Regions from separate parts of the Paenibacillus sp. JCM 9796 genome, predicted to be linked through region 1. Evidence: riboswitches for the same ligand, from Rfam matches in the RefSeq annotation. Region 1 holds a riboswitch; each other region holds the start of a gene.
What was found. Region 1 has a riboswitch for cobalamin ahead of metE (5-methyltetrahydropteroyltriglutamate--homocysteine S-methyltransferase). Riboswitches for the same ligand answer to the same signal wherever they lie in the genome.
Positions count from the first base shown of each region.

Region 1 (2,261 bases):
GGGCCGGAGCCGACCGGTTTTTTGGCATAATCGCTGCCGTGCGCATGCTTCGGAACGATACCTGTGCTCACAAGCATCTGGGCGAAGGTCGATTGCGGTTCCTTCAATGAAAACTTGACCGTATGCTCGTCCGCCGCCGCCACATCCTTGACATTGCTTAAATCGATGGCAGAGCCGCTTGCGGCTGCGGTTTGGAACGTATACTGAACGTCGGCGGCCGTTAACGGATGCCCGTCGGAAAATTTGACATCCTTCCGCAGCTTCACCGTCCAGTCCAGACCGTCCCCGCTGACCTCATAGCCCGTTGCAAGATCGTTGACGATATTCAAGCTGCTGTCGCGCTTGAGCAGCGTGCTTTGAAACAATGGAGATCCGTAGCGCCCCCATCCCGTTGTCGGATCGAAGCCTCCCTCCGGCTCGCCGCCTATCGCAAGAACAAGCTCCTCCTTCGGGGCGGCCGCCTGCTCGGTCTTGGCCCGGGTGCAGCCGCTGATGCAAAGCGCTGCCACTAACAGCATCATTAGCGTCCATCGTAAACACATTTTCAAACTCAAACACTCCTTCGAATTAAGTTGTTAACGTGTGCAGTAGCACGATTCAGGTGTATAGTAGCACTTGCATAGCGTAGCACATGAAACCAATTTCTGTCACTACAATTGTGCTATTATTTTTAAACTTTGTGTTACAACAACCGCTGCTCTGCCTCTTCTCCGCTTGTTCGTAAAAAAGGTTTGAATAAACCTAAGAAATATTGTACTATTACTCGGTATTCGATAATTGAATCATGTGGAAATAGGTGCTCCGGACCGGTCGTTATGCCGGGCGGAGCTTAAAAGGGAAGTTCGGTGAAATGCCGACGCGGTCCCGCCACTGTAACAGAGGAGTCGAACGTCACCCGGCGCCACTAATCCTTCGGATTGGGAAGGCCGACGTAAGACGATGATTCTGGAGCCAGGAGACCTGCCTATTTTGACAGCACTGCTTTTACCTACGGGAGATAGGGAGGTGTTAAAGATGGCAGCCGCCGTACAAACAATCGGGAGGCATCTTTACCCTTGACTTTTACTGGGTAAAGATGCCTTTTTTGCATGGGAAAGCACCGCTTATGAAAACAAATGAACTGGAGGAATACCTATGAACCGAGCATTAAGCAGCAACCTGGGATATCCGCGAATCGGCGGCGGGCGCGAATGGAAAAAAGCGCTTGAGGCCTACTGGGCCGGAAAGCTGCAGGAGACGGAGCTGGTCAGCCGCATGGAAGAAATACGGCTCAACCATCTTCGCACCCAGCAGGCGAGCGGCATCGACTTGATCCCTGTCAACGATTTCACCTTCTACGACCACATGCTGGATACGGCAGCGATGTTCGGGCTCGTGCCCGGCCGCTTCGGTTACGAAGGCGGCGAAGTGCCGCTGAGCGCCTATTTCGCGATGGCCCGCGGCAGCGAGGGCGCCCCGGCCTGCGAGATGACCAAATGGTTTAACACCAACTACCACTACATTGTGCCGGAGCTGAACGGCGCCGAGCCGCAGCTGACCGTGAACAAACCGCTCCTGGCCTACCGGGAAGCCAAACTCCGTCTCGGCATTGAAGGCAAGCCCGTCCTGATCGGGCCATACACGTTCCTGAAGCTGTCCAAGGGCTACAAGACCGAGCACTTCGATAAGCTGCTGGAGCGGTTCGTGCCTTTGTATGCCCGCATATTGAGCGAGCTTGAGCAGGAAGGCGCGCAATGGGTGCAGATCGATGAGCCGATTCTTGCGACCTCATTAACGGAAGCCGATATGGAGCGGGTCGCATTCGTTTACAAGAAGCTGCACGAAGCGGCCCCACGTCTTAAGCTGATGCTGCAAACGTACTTCGACGCCGTCGATCTGTATGAACACATCGCTGCGCTGCCGGTGCAAGGCATTGGCCTCGACTTCGCTCACGGGCTGGACAAAAACAGCGAGCATTTGCTGCAATATGGATTTCCTGCAGATAAGACGCTTGGCGTCGGCTTGATCGACGGACGAGGCATTTGGCGTTCCGATCTGGACGCGCGGCTCCGGCTGCTCCACACGTTGTCCCCGATCGTCCCGTATGAGAGAATGATGATCCAGCCAAGCTGCAGCCTGCTTCATGTTCCGGTCACGGCCGCACATGAAACGAAGCTGGAGCCTACGCTGCGGAACGCACTTGCGTTCGCAAACGAGAAGCTCGAGGAGCTCGTACTATTGACCCGAGCCGTGAACGAAGGTCCCGCGGCAATCGCAGCCGA
Region 1 covers NZ_AP043723.1:5,248,756-5,251,016, reverse strand. The annotation lists gene ACZ439_RS25290 (ABC transporter substrate-binding protein) at 1-542, opposite strand, end outside; cobalamin riboswitch at 778-982, shown strand; gene metE (5-methyltetrahydropteroyltriglutamate--homocysteine S-methyltransferase) at 1,135-2,261, shown strand, end outside.

Region 2 (2,261 bases), 2.0 Mb from region 1:
CCCGGGGCTGACGGCGAACTCGAGAATCTCCCGCCGCCGGAACGGATCGCTTTCGCGCTGCCAGGACGGTGTCTCGGCCGGCGCTCCGGCGTTCGCCGCACCGCGCTGCGTCTCCACGAGCCGCAGCGCCTCGAGCGCCAACGCTAGCGGCGACGCGGCAGCGTCCCCCGCTGCGCCCTCCGCTTCCTTCGCAGCCGTCGCCTCTGCGGCAGCCGCTTCGCTCTTCGCCGCTCCCGCTGCCGGCTCTCGCTCCGCCGTCGCAACAGCGCCTTCCCGCGCTTCGAGCGACCACGGCTCCGCCTCGGCGCGCAGCCGCTCATGCGGCTTCAACGGCTGCACGTCCGCGCCGAGCGTATACTTGCGCTGGTAGCCGCGCGGCGTAATCATCAGACCGTCGTAGACGACCGTCGCCGAGTTGCCGATAATAACCGTCGTCAGCATGCCGATGTCGTGCTCCAGCATGCGTTCGAGCGTCGTGATGGCAATCTCTTCCCGGTCCCGGTAGGCGCTTTTGACAATACCAACCGGCGTTTGCGGCGACCGGTAACGCAGCAGCACGCTGCGCGTCTCGACGATTTGCCGGGTGCGCCGGCCGCTTCGCGGGTTATATAACGCGATGACGAAGTCGGCCGCCGCCGCCGCTTCGACCCGCCTAATAATGAGGTCCCAGGGCGTCAAATGGTCGCTCAGGCTGATCGTGCAGGCATCGTGCATGATCGGCGCGCCAAGCAGCGAACCCGTCGAGTTGATCGCCGAGATGCCCGGAATCACCTCCACGTTGACACCGGTGTCCCGACGCCAGCCTTGCTCCATCAATACTTCGTAGACGAGGCCGGCCATCCCGTACACCCCCGCGTCCCCGCTCGAGATAACCGCGACTTTCCGGCCGGCCTGCGCCTGCCGAACCGCCTCCTGCGCCCGGCTGACCTCCTCGGTCATCCCGGTACGTACGATATGCTGCCCGCTCAGTAAACCGCGGATCAAATCCACGTATGTGTTGTAGCCGATGATGACCTCGCTCTCCATGATCGCTTCTTTCGCCGCTTGCGTCATATGCTCGAAGCTGCCGGGGCCAAATCCGATAACCGATAGCTTGCCTTTCATCGTTTCGTCCTCCCTTCCAGTCGCTGAACGATAATAGCGGAACCATCAAACAAACCAACCCACGCAAAAAAAGCATCCTTCCTCTCGGAAAGATGCTTGACGATAAAGTGAACCGGCTGCTGCCGGGGTAAATTCCCGCGCGTTTGCCGAATATGACGGCAAGCGCTTGGCTCTAACCCGCAGTACGCCTGAACCCATTCCCGTACACCCCCCTATCCGCGTAGGCTTTCTGGTGACTTTGCCGCTCTCGTCGCGTTCGATCGTGACAAGGCAGCGGAAAACAGGCAGGTCTCCTGACTTGCGTCTCATCGCTTTTTCACGCGCCTTCCCATCGACGAATCGACAGTGGCCTGGGTCGGAAAAAGCTCCTCGCTTACAGTGGCGGGACCGTGCCGGACTTACACCGGCTTCCCTATTAAGCCGATACGCGCAATGGCGGCATATCGGCACCTGTTCTCTGAACTCAATATAAAATTAGGTACGTATTCACGCATTTCTTTGATAATCAACTCCCATGATAGCACGATTATTTCAAGACTGTCCAACTCTTTGTCGGAAAGGGAGCTTGATGCGGGAGGTTGAGATGACACGCGTCAGGAGTGCTTGCCGCTTTTGTCGCCGCGCTGGGCGCCCGGCCTGATGCCTATGCCCCGTGGTCACGCAAGTCTTCGGCCAGCTGCGGTTATGGCTTTTCATCAGAGCCGGGATCGGATATGCTGAAATAAAGGCAAAACCGCCGCTGAAAGGAGCCTCTTGTCAAATGAATCACGAGTTATTGATCGCCCTGGCGTTGAAGAAACCCGGAACCAGTCTGCGTTACCCGTTCGAGCCCGATCTTCCGGTGCTTTATGTCGGCAGCAAAATGTTCGCCTTATTAGGCCATCAATCCGGCGTCCCGAGCGTCAATCTGAAGGCCGATCCGGACACAATCTGGCTGATGCGCCAGACGTATCCAGACACCGTGCTGCCGGGATATCATATGAACAAAAGGCATTGGAATACCGTCATCTTGAACGGAAAGCTGGCGGATGAGGAGCTTGAGAACATGCTTGAAGAGTCGTATCAGCTTGTCAGACGGAACTTGTCAAAAGCGGAGAAGGAAGCGATCTGGGGCCCCGGGCAGCGAAAGAGCTGAACCTCTTAACGTTACTCCCCGC
Region 2 covers NZ_AP043723.1:1,580,539-1,582,799, forward strand. The annotation lists gene cobJ (precorrin-3B C(17)-methyltransferase) at 1-1,104, opposite strand, end outside; cobalamin riboswitch at 1,371-1,573, opposite strand; gene ACZ439_RS07720 (MmcQ/YjbR family DNA-binding protein) at 1,865-2,239, shown strand; gene ACZ439_RS07725 (hypothetical protein) at 2,251-2,261, opposite strand, start outside.
Region 2: another riboswitch for cobalamin. It lies ahead of cobJ (precorrin-3B C(17)-methyltransferase); the one in region 1 lies ahead of metE (5-methyltetrahydropteroyltriglutamate--homocysteine S-methyltransferase).

Region 3 (2,261 bases), 360 kb from region 1:
TTTTGAACGTCTCGTCGTTCTTGCCTTTGCGGAACGCATAAATAAGCTTCTTCTTCAAATCGACGTCCTCGACGTTCAGGTTAACGACCTCCGACACGCGCAGTCCGGAGTTGAGGATGAGGCTCACGAGACAGGCATCGCGTGTTTTATTGATCTCGTAAGCATAGGTCGCCTGCTTGTTCGATGCCACGTCTTGGCCGTAGCCCGTCTTCACATAGTCGATAAACTCGGCGATCTCCGCCTCCTGCAGCAGCTTGCCTTCGAGCTTGGCCGCCGAGTCTTTCGGTTTATGCGTCCGTTTAATTTCCACCTTCGCCATGACATTGCGCTTGAGCAGCGGGTAGAAATTCTCGTCCTCGGCGATTTGACTCAAATAATGAAACAACGAGCGCAGCGAGGACAGCTTGCGGGAAATGGTCGTTTTCGAATTGGCGTTCGTTTTGCGCATGGCGAGGAACATCTTGTAATGATCGATGCTCTCCATATGCAGCCGCTCGAGATCGAGGAGCGGCACATCTTTCATTTGTCCGGCCGTACTCAACCCTTCGGCGAGCAGCCAGCCGAAGAATGTCTCGTAATCCCTCACATATTCGAGCAGGGAAGAGGGAGACAAGTCGGGCAGTTTATAATTAATGAATTTCTCCACGTACCAGGGCATCAGCGGGATTTTTTTCTCCAGCTCCAAACGGTCTTTGACTTTGATTACGTTCATCGGGCCACGCTCCTTAACTGCCTGTATTCAGCAATTAGTTAACATAATTATAATTATGTATTGTTTTGTTGGTTGACAGCTACTTGAACCGATCGCTGTACCCGTTATTTTATCACAATTGCAGGAAATCGGTTAGATATGGGGGTTGAATTCACAGGCAGGTTCGTGTACATTAAGGCTAGTCTTACACAAGTGCATATTGTGGGAACAGGTGCTTCAACTTCAGGTTGAAGCTTAATAGGGAAGTTCGGTGCAAATCCGATGCGGTCCCGCCACTGTAACAGCGTAGTTCGCAGCCACGAAGCCACTGATTCGCAACCGGATCGGGAAGGCGGCTTGCGGGCGTCGATGCTGGTAGCCAGGAGACCTGCCTGTTCTGACGACACTGATATACCTACGGAAGATAGGGAGGTGTTAGGAAGCTGCTGCGATCGGTTTTCGTACGGAGGGTGAATGGCCCCTTTCGTTCCGAAAGTTTATCAGGATAAGAAGCATTTCTAACCGTCTACGGTTGGGAATGCTTTTTTTGTTGCACAAATTCATGGGAGGAGATTAAATGAAATCGTCCAAAGTCTTGTCAATGATCGCGGTTATCATCGGATTTATCGTTTATTTTGTCGTGAACGAGCCGCAATCTGCTAATGCGATGCACATCATGGAGGGATTCTTGCCGCCGGGATGGGCGATCTTCTGGTGGGCGGTGTTTATCCCGTTCTTCGTGCTCGGCGTCCGCGCCATTGCCCGGATCACGAAGACGTCGCCGGAATTGAAGCTGCTGCTCGGTCTGGCGGCTGCGTTCACGTTCGTACTGTCCGCCTTGAAGCTTCCTTCGGTTACAGGCAGCAGCTCTCATCCGACCGGAACCGGTCTCGGCACCGTGATGTTCGGGCCGCTGCCGATGAGCGTGCTCGGTTCGATCGTTCTGCTGTTCCAGGCTTTGCTGCTCGCACACGGGGGATTGACGACGCTGGGAGCCAATGCGTTTGCGATGGCGGTTGCCGGCCCGATCGTCGGGTTCTTCGCCTACAAATTCATGGTGAAGACGACGGGTAAAGAAGTGTGGGCCGTCTTCACGGCAGCCGCTCTAGCCGATTTGTCGACGTATTTGGTAACTTCCGTGCAGCTGGCTCTGGCGTTCCCTGCTGCAGAAGGGGGCGTTGCCGCCTCGTTCATGAAATTTTCGGGTATTTTCGCCATCACGCAAGTACCGCTTGCGATTAGCGAAGGACTGTTGACTGTGCTTGTCTGGAACTGGCTGCGGTTGCACCATGCCGAAGCTTTGTCGGTTGTGCGGCATACAACGAAAGGAGTCGATCATTCATGACCAAAAGGATGAAAAACGGCCTGCTTATCGCCGGCGTCGTGCTGCTGAGCACGCTTCCGCTGCTTCTTGTCGACGGAGAATTCGGGGGAGCCGACGGGGCGGCCGAGGATATGATCCGCCAGCTGTCGCCGGCCTACGAGCCTTGGTTTGCTCCGCTGCTGGAGCCGCCTGCGGAAACCGAGAGCATGCTGTTCGCTTTGCAGGCCGCCGTCGGCGCTGCCGTGA
Region 3 covers NZ_AP043723.1:5,606,713-5,608,973, reverse strand. The annotation lists gene xerS (tyrosine recombinase XerS) at 1-712, opposite strand, end outside; cobalamin riboswitch at 905-1,101, shown strand; gene ACZ439_RS26820 (energy-coupling factor ABC transporter permease) at 1,269-2,036, shown strand; gene ACZ439_RS26815 (energy-coupling factor ABC transporter substrate-binding protein) at 2,033-2,261, shown strand, end outside.
Region 3: another riboswitch for cobalamin. It lies ahead of ACZ439_RS26820 (energy-coupling factor ABC transporter permease); the one in region 1 lies ahead of metE (5-methyltetrahydropteroyltriglutamate--homocysteine S-methyltransferase).